One region of the Tsukamurella tyrosinosolvens genome, then DNA from elsewhere that is predicted to be linked to it. Evidence: riboswitches for the same ligand, from Rfam matches in the RefSeq annotation. Region 1 holds a riboswitch; the other holds the start of a gene.
What was found. A riboswitch is a leader RNA that binds a small molecule or an ion and turns the genes downstream of it on or off. The one in region 1 is predicted to bind S-adenosylmethionine.
Positions count from the first base shown of each region.

Region 2: linked by a shared signal. The riboswitch ahead of metX (homoserine O-acetyltransferase MetX) and the one ahead of BLW32_RS03830 (aminotransferase class V-fold PLP-dependent enzyme) in region 1 are both predicted to bind S-adenosylmethionine.

Region 1 is NZ_FNSA01000003.1:515,905-523,060, reverse strand. It holds partial or broken gene BLW32_RS28050 (MDR family MFS transporter) at 1-1,101, opposite strand, end outside; gene BLW32_RS03845 (MarR family winged helix-turn-helix transcriptional regulator) at 1,098-1,574, opposite strand; gene BLW32_RS03840 (YbaK/EbsC family protein) at 1,679-2,161, opposite strand; gene BLW32_RS03835 (hypothetical protein) at 2,185-2,568, opposite strand; gene BLW32_RS03830 (aminotransferase class V-fold PLP-dependent enzyme) at 2,583-3,884, opposite strand; SAM riboswitch class IV at 3,937-4,049, opposite strand; gene BLW32_RS03825 (HAD-IIA family hydrolase) at 4,134-4,919, shown strand; gene BLW32_RS03820 (RtcB family protein) at 4,942-6,108, opposite strand; gene BLW32_RS03815 (copper homeostasis protein CutC) at 6,351-7,025, shown strand; gene BLW32_RS03810 (O-succinylhomoserine sulfhydrylase) at 7,063-7,156, opposite strand, start outside.
Region 2 is NZ_FNSA01000003.1:4,089,108-4,096,263, forward strand. It holds gene BLW32_RS22220 (exodeoxyribonuclease III) at 10-816, opposite strand; gene BLW32_RS22225 (barstar family protein) at 813-1,244, opposite strand; gene BLW32_RS22230 (guanyl-specific ribonuclease) at 1,241-1,678, opposite strand; gene BLW32_RS22235 (MFS transporter) at 1,690-2,835, opposite strand; SAM riboswitch class IV at 2,966-3,084, shown strand; gene metX (homoserine O-acetyltransferase MetX) at 3,093-4,238, shown strand; gene BLW32_RS27810 (hypothetical protein) at 4,263-5,672, opposite strand; gene BLW32_RS22250 (DUF3017 domain-containing protein) at 5,778-6,092, opposite strand; gene BLW32_RS22255 (bifunctional methylenetetrahydrofolate dehydrogenase/methenyltetrahydrofolate cyclohydrolase) at 6,092-6,958, opposite strand; gene BLW32_RS22260 (HdeD family acid-resistance protein) at 7,046-7,156, shown strand, end outside.

The DNA.
Region 1 (7,156 bases):
GTGCATGCCGAACATGCCCGCGGTGAGCAGCACCGCGCCGATGATCGGGAAGACGCGGTAGCGGCCCGTGCGGGAGATCATCTGGCCGGCCAGGATCGAGCCGAGCATGAGGCCGGCGACCATGGGCAGCATGAGGAAGCCCGCCTTGGTCGGGCTGGCGCCGCGGACCACCTGGAAGTACTGGGGCAGCAGCGAGATGCCGCCGAACATGGCGGCGCCCACGACCATCGAGATGAGCACGCCCTGCGCGAAGATGACGTTCTTGAAGATGCGCAGGGGGATGATCGCGTCCTCGCCCATGTACTTCTCGATGGCGACGAACGCGAGGACGCCGATCGCGCCGATGGCGTAGCAGGCGATGGCCCGCGTCGAGCCCCAGCCCCACTCCTGGCCCTGCTCGGCGACGATGAGCAGCGGGACCAGGCCGACGGAGAGGGCGACGGCGCCGAACCAGTCGATGCGCACACCCTCGCGGCGGGTGTGCGGCAGGCGCAGCACGCGGGAGACGACGGCCAGCGCGACGATGCCGATCGGCACGTTGACCAGGAAGACCCAACGCCAGCCGGAGATCCCGAGGATGTTGTCGGCGCCCGAGAACAGGCCGCCGAGCACGGGGCCGAGCACCGAGCTGGTGCCGAACACCGCGAGGAAGTAGCCCTGGTACTTGGCACGCTCGCGGGGCGGCACGATGTCGCCGATGATGGTGAGCGCCAGCGACATCAGGCCGCCGGCGCCGAGGCCCTGGACCGCGCGGAACGCCGCCAGCTCGTACATCGACGTGGCCGTACTGCACAGCAGCGAGCCGATGACGAAGACGGTGATGGCGAACATGAAGAAGGGCTTGCGCCCGTAGATGTCCGACAGCTTGCCGTACAGCGGCGTGACGATCGTCGAGGTGATGAGGTAGGCCGTGGTGACCCAGGCCTGCAGCTTGTAGCCGTTGAGATCGTCCGCGATGGTGCGGATCGCGGTCGAGACGATCGTCTGATCGAGCGCGGCCAGGAACATGCCGGTCATGAGCCCCGACAGGATGTACAGGATCTGCTTGTGGGTGAGGCCGGCGCCCGCGGTCTCCTCCTGCTCGACCGTCGCGGCGGTCACTCGCCGTCCCGCATCAGCTTCAGGGCATGCTCGAACTGCACCAGCGCCCGGTTCCCGAGCGTGACGAACTGGTCGATCTCCTCATCGGTCCACTCCTCCATGAGGGGCCGGAGCTTCTCGTTGCGCTGCTGCCGGATGAAGTCGACCTTGGCCTGCCCCGCCTCCGTGGCGGAGACCAGCGCCGCCCGGCGATCCGAGGGGTCCGCGGTGCGCTCGGCGTAGCCGAGGTTGGTCAGGGTGGTCACGTACCGGCTCGCGGTGGAGGGGTCCGTATGGATCTGGTCCGCGAGCACGGACGAGCGCATGGGCCCGTCCTTCACGAGCGCGAAGAGCGCGGTGTACGCAGCGAGTTCGACGCCGTCGGGCGCGACCGCGTGCCGCGTCATCACCGCGTGCCGCTCCTTGAGCCGGGTGAGCTCGGCGATCACGCCGACGATCCCCTCGATCCGGTCCGCACGTTCCTCGTCCGTCATCACGCCTCCGCAGGTCCCGTCCGTCCACGTCGCCGTGTTCGGACATGCAAAACTACGTGCAGCCTACAACTATTAGGAGAACTAGTCGACTCGGGCGAACCGGCCTATGACGCCGATGTCGTGACGATTCTGGCACCTGTGAGCGCCACGAGCGCGGCGAAGTCGGTGCGGAAGATCGTGTCGTGGGTCCCCGCCGCGGCGTACAGGTCCGGATAGCCGGCGAGCGACTCGTCGATCACGGTGACCACCGGCCGCGGATGCCCGACGGGCGAGACGCCGCCGATCACCTGGCCGGTCGCGGCGGCCACGTCGTCGGGCTTCGCGCGGGTGATCGCGCCGTAGCCGAGCCGCTGCGCGAGGCCGTCGGTGTCCACGCGGTGCCGCCCGCTCGAGAGGACGAGCAGCGGCGCACCGTCGGCCAGGAAGACGAGGCTGTTGGCGATCGCGCCCACCTCGCAGCCCAGCGCCGCCGCGGCCTCCGCGGCGGTCTTGGCACCGTCGGGCACCAGGCGGACGGTGTCCGGATGCCCCGCGGCGGCCAGCGCCGCGCGGACGGTCTCGGTGCGGGCGGAGTACTGCTCGGTCACGCCGACCAGTATGCCCGCGGGCGCTACGCCGCCAGCAGGGTGGCGATCAGGTCCTTGGTGCGGGCACCGCCCACGGGTCGCAGGACCACCGCGTCGGCGACCTCGGCCGCGTAGACGTCCTCGATCAGGGACTTCAGGCCCGACGGGGTGCCGATGTACGTGATGCCCTGCGGCGCGGCGCCGCTCGGGGCGTAGCTGGCGCGGGCGTCCGCGGCGCGCTCGTCGATCACGACGTCGACCTCGAGCGCGACCGCGGCCGGCTCCCGCCCGGCGCGCTCGGCCTCGGCGCGCAGGTAGCCGCGCTCCCGCTGCGCGAGGCGCAGGTCGGCGGCGCGGACGCGCGTCAGACTGGTCGCCGCGGGCTCACCGTCGACGGTGACCACCAGTGCGGGGCGGGAGACGGTCATGGGTTCCTCCGGGTTCACTTCGCTCGTGCGGACAGGTCTTCGAGGGCGTGCGCCAGGCGACGCACGTCGTTCTCGCTCGTGCCGAGGCCGATGCTCGCGCGGACGGCGCCGTCGTAGCATCCCAATCGGTGAACGACGGGGTGGGCGCAGAACTTCCCGTCGCGCACGCCGATCCCGTGCTCGGACGAGAGGAACTCGGCGACCTCGCGGGGCGTGCGGCCGGCGACGGTGAAGGCCACGATGCCCACCCGCTCGGTGGAGTCGGCCCAGATCTTCAGCGTGCGGACCCCGTCGACACCCTCGAGCGAGCGCAGCAGCAGGTCGGTGAGGAACCGCTCGTGGCGGGCGATGGCGTCCTCGCCGAGGCGCTCGATGGCCTCGCACGCCGCGGCGATCGCGACGGCGCCCAGGACGTTCGGCGAGCCGGCCTCGTGCCGCGCGGGCCCGGTGTGCCAGGCCACCTCGACGGACTTCGAGACGGGCGTGCCGATCACCTCGTAGCTGGCGCCGCCGCCGCAGCGGACGGGCTCGGCCTCGTCGAGCCAGTCTGCGCGGCCGACGAGCACGCCGGAGCCGAAGGGCGCGTACAGCTTGTGTCCGGAGAAGGCGAGGTAGTCGACGCCGCTCTCGCGCAGCGAGATCCGACGGTGCGGCACCAGCTGGGCGCCGTCGACCGCGATCCGCGCACCGTGCCGGTGCGCGAGCGCGGCGAGCCGGCGGATGGGCAGCACCTCACCCGTGACGTTGGAGGCGCCGGTCACGCTGACCAGGGCCGCGGGACGCGCGCGCAGCTCCTTCTCGAGCACCTCGAGGGTGCCCTCGATCGACAGCGGCGCGGAGATCACGCGGGCGCCGATCCGCTTCCACGGCAGCAGGTTCGCGTGGTGCTCGCAATCGAGGACCACGACCTCGCCGGGCACGCAGCCCGCCAGCAGGTTGATCGAGTCGGTGGTGTTGCCGGTGAAGATGACGTGGTCGTCGGCGCGGGCGCCCACGAACTCGGCGACCACCTCGCGAGCCCGCTCGTAGCGGGAGGTGGAGCGCTGAGAGAGGTAGCCGGCGCCGCGGTGCACGCTCGCGTACTCCCCCAGCGCCTCCTGGACGGCCGCCTGCACCTCGACCAGGGCGGGAGCGCTCGCGGCGTAGTCGAAGTTGGCGTAGCGGACCGTCGCACCGTCGTTGAGCGGGGCGTACTCGTCGGCACCGGTGACCGAGGCGAGGGGGCCCAGCGAGAGCGGCGTGCTGCGGACGGCGGTGACGGGCGACGTGACGGTCGGGGTGAGGCAGACGGTGCGCTCGGTGGTGGCGATGCTCATGAGAGATGTCCTTCGGTATCAGGACGCACGGCACCGAACGATGAGTGCCGCGAATCCGCGCTTGCCGTGCACGGTTCGGCACGGCCAGGTCGTCACCCGGAGCACCCCACCGCGGAGGAGGGTTGCCGACCAGCGAGCCGGGGCTTGTCACTGGCACTCATGACCTGCGTCGAGAATGCCCTGTCGCGCGGCCCGGCGTCAAGGTTCGAATCACGGCGACGCCAAACCTCCGGGAGTAGATTCGCGGGCATGAGCGAGTGGACGTACCTGATGGACATGGACGGGGTGCTGGTCCACGAGGAGCACCTGATCCCCGGCGCCGACGCCTTCATCGCGGAGCTGACGGCCGGCGGGACGCCGTTCATGGTGCTCACCAACAACTCGACGCGCACCCCGCGCGACCTGCGCGCCCGCCTGGTCGCCACCGGCCTCGACATCCCCGAGTCGCGGATCTGGACCTCCGCGCTCGCCACCGCGAAGTTCCTCCAGGACCAGCGGCCGAACGGCACCGCCTACGTCGTCGGCGAGTCGGGCCTGACGACGGCGCTGCACGACGCGGGCTACGTGCTCACCGACAACGATCCGGACTACGTGGTGCTCGGCGAGACCCGCACGTACTCGTTCGAGGCGATCACCACGGCGATCCGCCTGATCGACCGCGGCTCGCGCTTCATCGCCACGAACCCGGACCCGACGGGGCCGTCGCGCGACGGCCTACTGCCCGCGACCGGTGCCGTGGCCGCCCTGATCCGCGAGGCCACGGGCCGCTCCCCCTACTACGTGGGCAAGCCGAACTCGCTGATGATGCGGTCGGCGCTGCGTGCCCTCGGGGCGCACTCCGCGGACACTCTGATGATCGGCGACCGGATGGACACCGACATCGTGTGCGGCCTGGAGGCCGGCCTCCGCACGATCCTGGTGCTCACCGGCATCTCCACCCGCGAGTCGGTGACCGCCTACCCGTACCGCCCCACCCGCACCATCGACTCCGTCGCCGACCTCGTCGGTCACACGGAGGAGCCGTTCCCCGGCTGAGGGTTCCCAGCCGGAGAACGGTTCACTGCCCCTTGACGTTCACGATCTGGCGCAGGACGGCGCGGACCGTGACCAACTGCTCCGCGTCGGCCATGACGCGGTCGATCGGCTTGTAGGCCTGCGGGATCTCGTCGATGAAGTCGGGGCTGTCGCGGAACTCGATGCCCGCCATGGCCTCCCGCAGCTGCTCGTGCGTGAAGGCCTTCCGGGCCGCGGACCGGGAGTACTCCCTGCCCGCGCCGTGCGGCGAGCTGTTCAGCGACGGGGCGTAGCCCTTGCCCTCGACGATGTACGACGCGGTGCCCATGGAGCCCGGGATGAGGCCGAGCCTGCCCTCGGTGGCCTCGATCGCACCCTTCCTCGAGACCCACACCTCCTTGCCGAAGTGCTTCTCGCGCTTGGTGAAGTTGTGGTGGCAGTTGATCCGCTCCGCCTCGACGACGGGCGTCCCCACCCACTCACCGAGCTGCCGGATCACCCGGTCCATCATCTCCTCACGGTTGAGCAGCGCGAAGTGCTGCGCCCACGTGAGCTCCGCGATGTACCGGCGGAACTCGGGCGTCCCCTCCACGAGGTAGGCCAGGTCCCGATCCGGCAGCTCGATCCACCACTGCGCGCACAGGCGGGTCGCCACGGCGATGTGGTGCTGGGCGATCTTGTTGCCCACGCCGCGGGAGCCGGAGTGCAGGAACGCCCAGACCCGCTGGTCGCCATCAATACTTAGCTCTGCAAAGTGATTCCCTCCGCCTAGCGTGCCCAGCTGGAGCTTCCAGTTCCCCGCGTACTGGGCCGGGTCGAAATCGGCCCGCTCGGCGAGCGCCGTCAGCTCCGCGATCCTCGGCTCCGCCGTGGCCACGACCTTCTTGTTGTAGCGGCCCGGCGAGAGCGGGATCGCCCGCTCGATGGCCTCGCGGACCGTCGCGCGGTCGTCGGGCAGGTCGGCCAGCGTGAACTGGGTGCGGACCGCGATCATGCCGCAGCCGATGTCGACGCCGACCGCCGCGGGGATCACCGCGCCGAGGCTCGGGATGACCGAACCGACGGTGGCGCCCTTGCCCAGGTGGGCGTCGGGCATCAACGCGATGTGCGGGTAGATGAACGGCAGCTTCGCCGTGGTGATCGCCTGCTCGCGGGTCTTCTCGTCCAGGATGGACGCCCACGAGACCAAGGACTTACTGATCTTCTCCATGTCTTTCTCGTCTCGATGTGATGGTCACCGGTCCGAGAAGCCATGCGTGTGAGGCATGGGCACCGGGCCGGCGGTGAAGCGACGGCCCGGGTTGCCGCAGGTTATGCGGGCACGCCGAACCGACGGCAGTAGCACTGCCGCAGCGATTCGGGGAGCTTGCGCATATCCATGCACGGCAGCGTATTCGGCCGCAACACTTCGGTCCATCGGATTTCCAGCAGCGCCTTTGGGAGACTGGTTTCATGCCGTTGCTCGAAGTGATCGCTCTGGATGCCCGGGACGCGGTCGCCGCGCAGGAGGGCGGCGCGGACCGGGTGGAGCTCGTCGCCGACATGGCGGCGGACGGGCTGAGTCCCTCCCCCGACACCGTCGCGGAGGTCCGTGCCGCCGTGGACATCCCGGCGCGCGTGATGCTCCGGGTCACCGACGGTTTCGCGGCCGGGGACGTCGACGAGCTCCTGCGGCGTACAGCCGACATGCGGAGTGCGGGGGCGGAGGAGTTCGTGCTCGGCTTCCTCACGCCCGCCGGGACGGTCGAGCTGCAGGCGGTCACGCGCATCGTCGAGGCGATCGACGGCGCGCCGTGGACGTTCCACCGCGCGATCGATCACTGCGCGGACCGCGCTGCGCTGCGGGCCGCCGTGGCGGAGCTGCCGGGGCTCGACGGGTTCCTCACCGCGGGTGCGGCCGCCGGCGTCGACGACGGGATCGCCACGCTCATCGCGGAAGCCGCAGGACCGCACCGGATCCTGGCCGGCGGAGGGCTGCGCCTCGGCCACCTGCCGCGGCTCATGGGAGCAGGAATCGACGCCTTCCACATCGGCTCCGCCGCGCGGCCCCACGGATGGGGCGCGCCGGTCTCCGAGGATGCCGTCCGGCGGTGGCGAGCTGGGGTGGATGTGCGGTCATCCGGCTGAGCGATCGTGAGTACGAACGACCGCACATTCCGGCGGGTCAGCCGAGGGCGCGGTCCAGGTCGGCGATGAGGTCGGCGACGTTCTCCAGCCCCACGGACAGGCGCAGCATCGAGTCGGTGAGCCCGATCTTC
Region 2 (7,156 bases), 3.6 Mb from region 1:
GGCCCGCGATCAGGCGTATTCGACCGTGACCGGGGCGTGGTCGGACCAGCGCAGGCTGTAGGCCTCGGCGCGTTCGACCTGGGCGGACACGGCCCGCTTCGCCAGCGCGTTGTTGGCGATCTGCAGGTCGATGCGCCAGCCGGAGTCGTTGTCGAAGGCCTTGCCCCGCCAGGACCACCACGCGTACGGCCCGGGCTCGCCCGGGTGCAGCTCGCGCACGACGTCCTTGAACGCGCGGCCCTCGCCGATGTACTCGCTCATCCAGGCCCGCTCCTCGGGCAGGAAGCCCGAGTTCTTGACGTTGCCCTTCCAGTTCTTGATGTCCAGCTCGGTGTGGCCGATGTTCCAGTCGCCGCACACCAGCACCTCACGCCGCCGCCGGCCCAGCTTCGCCAGGTAGGCGCCGAACTCGGCGCGGAAGCGGTCCTTCTCGTCCTGTCGCTCGGTGCCGACGTCGCCCGACGGGAGGTACAGCGAGCCGACGGTGAGCCCGTCGAAGTCGGCCTCGATGTACCGGCCGGTCGCGTCGAACTCCTCGCTGCCGAAGCCGACGCGCACCGCGTCCGCCTCCCGCCGCGAGAGCACGGCGACGCCGTTGCGGCCCGCGGTCGAGGACTCCGCGGCCGCGAGGTGCCAGCCCTCCTCGAGGGCCGGCGTGAGCGCCGTGAGCGTCTGCTTGTGGGTGGCGCGCACCTCCTGCAGCAGCACCACCTCCGCCTTCGTCTCGCGGAGCCACGGCAGCATGCCGAGGTTCTCCTCGGAGCGCTGCTTCACCGCGGCGCGGATGCCGTTGACGTTGATCGACGTGATGATCATGCGAGCGCCTCCACGGTCAGGCCGGCCGCGGCCCAGGCGGAGCGCACACGCGGCACGTCGGCATCGTCGGACACGGACAGCAGCACCTGCACCTCCCGGTCCGCGAGGACCGCGACGAACGTCGAGAGCGAACCGGCCTCGTCGGCGAGTACCTGCTCGGCCTCGGCGATGCCGAGCACCACGAGCGCGGGTCCGCCGAGCCAGTCGAGGTCGCCCAGGCTGTCGGCGAGCGCATCCCAGTTGGCGCCGAAGTCGAGCGGGAACTGAAGCGCGGCCGAGACCTCGTCGAGCAGTGCCGCCTTGGTGCGCATGCGGCTGCCGCGGGCCACGAGGACCCGCGGCCGTTCACGGCGCTTGAACGCGTCCAGGTCGGTGCCGGTCAGCGCGGCGCCGGCGCCGGAAGTGAGGAACTGCGGGAGGGTGCTCATCGGATCCTCGTGAAGGTCTCGTAGTGGTCCAGGGTGTACCAGGCACCGCCGTCGGCCCCGGTGATGATGCGTTCGGCGTCGCGGCCACGGCCCGACTTCTTCACGTTGACGTCCCACTCCGTGTACTTCGCGCGCTTGCCCTGCTTGTCGTTCTTGGGCAGGCGCCCCTCGAAGTTCCCGAAGTTGCGGCCGCCCTGCGTACCCGAGCCGTCCTTCGGGGGCCAGGTGCCCGCGTCGATCCGGGCGAGCGTCGCGAGGACGCGTTCCGGCGCCGCGGAGTTCGACTGTGCCGTGGCGCTCGCGGAGCCCTTCGTGGCGGCGGACGTGGCCGCGGGTTTCGCCGTGGCGGACGGCTCCGCGGGCGACTTTCCGCACGCCACGAGCCCGACGACGGTGAGCAGCGCGATCGCGCACAGCGCGAGAATCCTTCGCATAGCCCAAGACCCTACCGAGGGGCACCGACAGGTTCCGCGGTCCGCCGGGCGAGCAGCATCCCCACCCCGAAGACCACCAGTCCCGCGAGGGCCAGCCCGCTGCCGGCCAGCGCGGGCGCGGTGTAGCCCCCGCCCGCGGAGATCACGGCGCCGCCGAGCAGGGCGCCGAGCGCGTTCGCGATGTTGAGGGCGGAGTGGTTGAGCGTCGCTGCCAGGGTCTGCGCCTCGCCCGCCACGTCCATCAGGCGGGTCTGCAGCGCGGGCACGAGCGCCGAGGCCGTGAGGCCGATGAGGAAGAAGAGCGTGACCGCGGCGAAGGGCTGCGGCGCGAAGACCGAGAAGAGCGCCTGCAGCACGGCGAGCGCGGCCAGTGCGACGGCGATCGACCGGGTCACCGAGCTGTCGGCGGCGCGCCCGCCCACGGCGTTGCCGATCACCATGCCGACGCCGTACGCGGCCAGGACCGCCGGCACCGACGCCGCGCTCAGGCCCGACACGGAGGTCAGTGTGGTGGAGATGTAGGTGTAGACGGCGAACATGCCGCCGAAGCCGACGATGCCGGTGAGCAGCGCGAACCACACCTGCGGACGCGCGAGCGCGCCCAGCTCGGTGAGCGGGTTGGTCACGGGGATCTGCACCGACGGCAGGAAGGCCAGGAGCGCCGCCACGGTGACGGCGCCGATGACGACCACGACGCCCATCGCGTACCGCCAGCTCAGGGCGGTTCCGAGCCAGGTCACCAGCGGCACGCCGATGACGTTGGCGACCGAGAGGCCCATGAGCACCTGCCCCACTGCGCGGCCGCGCTCGGCGGGGCCGGCGAGGTGCGCCGCGACCAGCGCGGCGACGCCGAAGAAGGCGCCGTGCGGCAGGCCGGCGACGAAGCGCGCGGCCATCAGCGTGCCGTAGGTCGGCGCGAACACCGAGAGCGCGTTGCCCACGGTGAACGCGATCATCAGCGCGATGAGCAGCACCCGGCGCGGCACCCGCGCGAAGGCGGCCGCGATGAGCGGCGCCCCGACCACGACGCCCAGCGCGTACGCCGAGATGACGTGGCCGGCGACGGGCTCGGTGACCTCGAGGTCGGCGGCGATGTCGGGCAGCAGCCCCATCGCGGCGAACTCGGTGGTGCCGATGCCGAAGCCGCCGAGCGCCATGGCGCCGACCGCGAGCCTGGTCCGGGTAGAAGATTCCACGGAACCCTGTAACGCCTCGCGGTCTTCCACGCTTCCCACCTGCGGCTGTGACCTCGTTCACGGATTTCCGGTCCGATATGATGCGGACAGAGGTCATGAGTGTCAGCGCGCAGCCCCGGCTTGCTGACCGGCAACCCTCCACCGCGGTGGGGTGCCCCGGGTGATGACCCGGTTTCCCGGCGGTCCCCCGCCGGGTGGCAAGCGCGAGGAGAGGCTCGGTGACCATCAGCACCCGCACAGGCCGGCCCATCGACAGTCCCCCGGACTGGGCCCGGGTTCCCGACGGTGCGCTGCAGGCGGTGGCGCTCGGCCCGCTGGTCCTCGAATCGGGTGAGGTCCTCGAGGACGTCACGATGACCTTCCAGCGCTGGGGCACCCCCACCGCGGCCCACGACAACGTCGTACTGGCGCTGCACGCGTTGACGGGCGATTCGCACGTCACCGGGCCGGCGGACGACGAGCACCGCTCGGCGGGCTGGTGGGACGGGCTGATCGGCCCGGGCGCCGCGGTCGACACCGACGAGTGGTGCGTGGTCTCGGCGAACGTCCTGGGCGGCTGCTCGGGGTCGACGGGGCCGGCGTCGATCGCGCCGGACGGACGGCCGTACGGCTCCCGCTTCCCGGTGATCACCGTCCGCGACCAGGTCGAGGCGGAAGCGGCGCTGCTGCGCGCGCTGGATGTGCACGACATCGCCTCCGTCGTCGGCGGATCGATGGGCGGCGCGCGGGCCCTCGAGTGGGCCCTCATGTACGGCGATTTCCTGCGCTCCGCGCTGGTCCTCGCCGTCGGCGCCCGCGCCACGGCCGATCAGATCGGCACGCAGACCACGCAGATCGCGGCGATCAAGGCCGATCCGCACTGGCGGGGTGGCGACTACCACGCTCACGGCGTGCACCCGGACGCCGGGCTGGGCGTCGCGCGCCGGATCGCGCACCTGACCTACCGCACAGAGATCGAGTTGGACAGCCGGTTCGAGAACGCCCCGCAGGGCGACGAGGATCCCCGTGCCGGCGGCCGGTACGCCGTGACCTCGTACCTCGACCACCAGGCCGAGAAGCTGGTGAACCGGTTCGACGCCGGTAGCTACGTCGTACTCACCGACGTGCTCAACCACCACGACGTGGGCCGCGGCCGCGGTGGGATCGAGGCGGCCCTGCGCCGCTGCCGGGTCCCGATCGTGGTGGGCGGCATCGACTCCGACCGCCTCTACCCGCTGCGGCTCCAGCAGGAGCTCGCGGATCTGCTGCCCGGCAGCGGCGATCCGGTGGTCGTGCACTCCCGCGACGGCCACGACGGCTTCCTCACCGAGATGGACGCGGTGGCGGATCTGCTGCGGCGCACCCTCGAGTCGGCGCGCCGCTGACCCGTCGGGGGACGAGGCGTCCGGTCAGGGCGCCGGTTCGGTGACCGTCGGCGCCGCAGCGGAATCCGCGGGCTGCCCCGGGGTGACCTCGGACGACGACGGATCCGACTGCGCCGCTCCGGTGTTCACCGGATTCGAGCTCGAACTGCCGGTGCCCTGCGCGGCGCCGGCGCCCGGCGCGACGAGGCCGTTGCCCGGCGTGGGCTGCGACGAGTCCGGGCTGGGTGTGCGGGTGCCCTCCGTGGGCGTCCCGGGCGCCGTGGTCCCGGTCGGCGTCCCCGTCGGGGTGCCGGTCGGAATGGTCGGCAGGATCGTGGTCGGCAGCGTGCCGGTCGGCGAGGTCGGCGGGACCGTCGGCGTCGTCGGAACGGGCGGACGGGTCGTGGTGGGCACGACGGGCGGCGGCGCGAAGGTGGTCATGGTGGGCGTGACCTCGTCACCGCGGCCCGGCTCGGGCGGCGGAGCCGCTGTGGGCGGGACCGGCTTCTCGGGCGGCAACGTGGACGTGACCGAGGAGATCCTCGCCTCCGTGGTGGAGGTGTCGTCCGAGGTCACGGAGTCGGAGGAGGTGGGAACCACCTCCTCGGTGCTGCGCGCAGCCGGTCCGATGATCCCCGTCGCGTACCCCGTGGCGAGGACTGCGCCGGCGAGCGCGGCGACCACGAGCAGCGGCAGGATCGCCGCGGTGAGCCGCACGCTGTGCCCGCCCAGTACGCCGATACCGCTGTTGACCGCCGACGACGGTGCGGTGCCCGCGGCCCGGCGGTCGGCCGCGATCAGCGCGGCACCGGACGCCGTGATGGTCTCGGGCTCGTCGACGACCACCGGCTCGATGCCGGCATCGCGAGCCGCGGAGGAGACCGCCTCCCGCACAACGACGTTCAGCGCGCCCGCACCGATCAGTGCCAGCGCCTCCGGCGCGGCGGGCGCGCCGGCCGCGGCCGACCGCACGAGCGCGGCGAGGTGGTCGGCGGGTGCGGCGCCGGCACCGTCGGGAACGACGGCGCCGGTGCGCTTCTCGGCGATGACGGCTCCGTCGTGCACGGTGTACAGGCGGGCACCGTCGGCGCCGAGGTCGGCGACGAGTGCCGTGTCGTAACGCGCGATGGCGCCCCGCTCCCCCAGGCCCCGCAGGACGGCATCGGCATCGCGGACGATGCCGGCGGCGCGGACGCCGCCGCGTGCGCCCAGGCGGACGGAGAGCAGATCGCGCCGCGAGCGGACGGTCACCGCGGACGCGTCGACGTCGCGCTCCGCGTGGCTCGCGAGCAGGTCGAAGCCCGAGGACAGGAGGTTGCCGCGGCGCCCGAGGCGGTACGGGCCGGGGTCGATGGTGCGCGCCTGGCGGTCGACGACGTGACCGTCCTCGATCTCGAGGAGCACGCAGTGCACGGGTCCGGAGCCCACGGACGCGCCGAAGGACGAGATCCTCATGGCACCTCCGATCGGGTCGCTCACCGAGCCGTTATCTCCCCACATCGTACCCGATGCCGAAATGTTACATACAAGAATAGAAATTCTTGGTTTCGAGTATGTGGGTTACTTGGTGTCGAGCGGGCTGATCCCCCACGAGACGATCAGAATGGCCGCCGCTGCCAGGGCGAGCACCGTGACGTCGAACCAGCGACTGCGCACCCGCAGCAGTCCCTGCCGCCGTTCGGGCAGGAAGGCGCGGAGGAGGGCGGCGAATCCGGTGCCCGCGCCGAAGACGAACAGGCCGCGGCGCCAGTACTCCAGCCCGACCAGCACCATGCCCGCGGTGAGCACCCCGACGACGGCCACGTACCCCGCGTTCGCGATCACCGCGCGCACCACCCGGGCGCGCCGGTACTGCTCGACCGCGGGTTCGGTCACTAGGCCCGGTCCGAACGCGCGAGGTCGCGCTCCGCGGCGTCGATCACGTTGCCCAGCAGGAACGCCCGGGTCAGCGGGCCGACACCGCCCGGGTTCGGGGAGAGGTGGCCGGCGACCTCGGCGACGCCGGGCGCCACGTCGCCGCGCAGGCCGTCGGCGGTGCGGCTCACGCCCACGTCGAGCACGGCGGCGCCGGGCTTGACCATGTCGGCGGTGATCAGGCCGGGCACGCCGGCGGCGGCGATCACGATGTCGGCCCGGCGCACCTCGGCACCCAGGTCCCGGGTACCGGTGTGGCACAGCGTGACCGTCGCGTTCTCGGAACGCCGGGTCAGCAGCAGGCCGATCGGGCGCCCGACCGTGACGCCGCGCCCCACGACCACGACGTGCGCCCCGTTCAGCGGGACGTCGTAGCGGCGCAGGAGATGGACGATGCCGTGCGGCGTGCAGGGAAGCGGGCCGTCGGCGCCGAGCACGAGGCGGCCCAGGTTGGTCGGGTGCAGGCCGTCGGCGTCCTTCGCGGGGTCGATCCGCTCGAGGATCGCGTTCTCGTCGATGTGCTTCGGGAGCGGGAGCTGCACGATGTAGCCGGTGCACGCGGGATCCGCGTTGAGCTCGTCGATGACGGCCTCGAGTTCGGCCTGCGAGATCTCCGCCGGCAGATCGCGGCGGATCGACTCGATGCCGACCTTCGCGCAGTCGGCGTGCTTGCCCTTGACGTACGAGTGAGAGCCGGGATCGTCGCCGACCAGCACGGTCCCGAGCCCGGGGACCACCCCGCGGGCCCGCAGCGCGGTCACGCGCTCACGGAAGCTCTCGAAGAGTTCGTCGCGGGTCTTCTTACCGTCCAGTACAAGCGCCGTCACGGCCCACATCCTATCGCCCTGGGATCAGCGCGACGATTTCCACCGGTTCGAGTCGCTTTCGTTCGCGATCCAACAGATACTGAGGCCATGACTCATCAGAATCCCCTCCAGCAGGGCATCCAGCAGAGCGTCAAGTCGACGTGGCAGGCCATCCTCGCGCTGGGCGTGCTGTCCATCGTCCTGGGCGTCATCATCGCG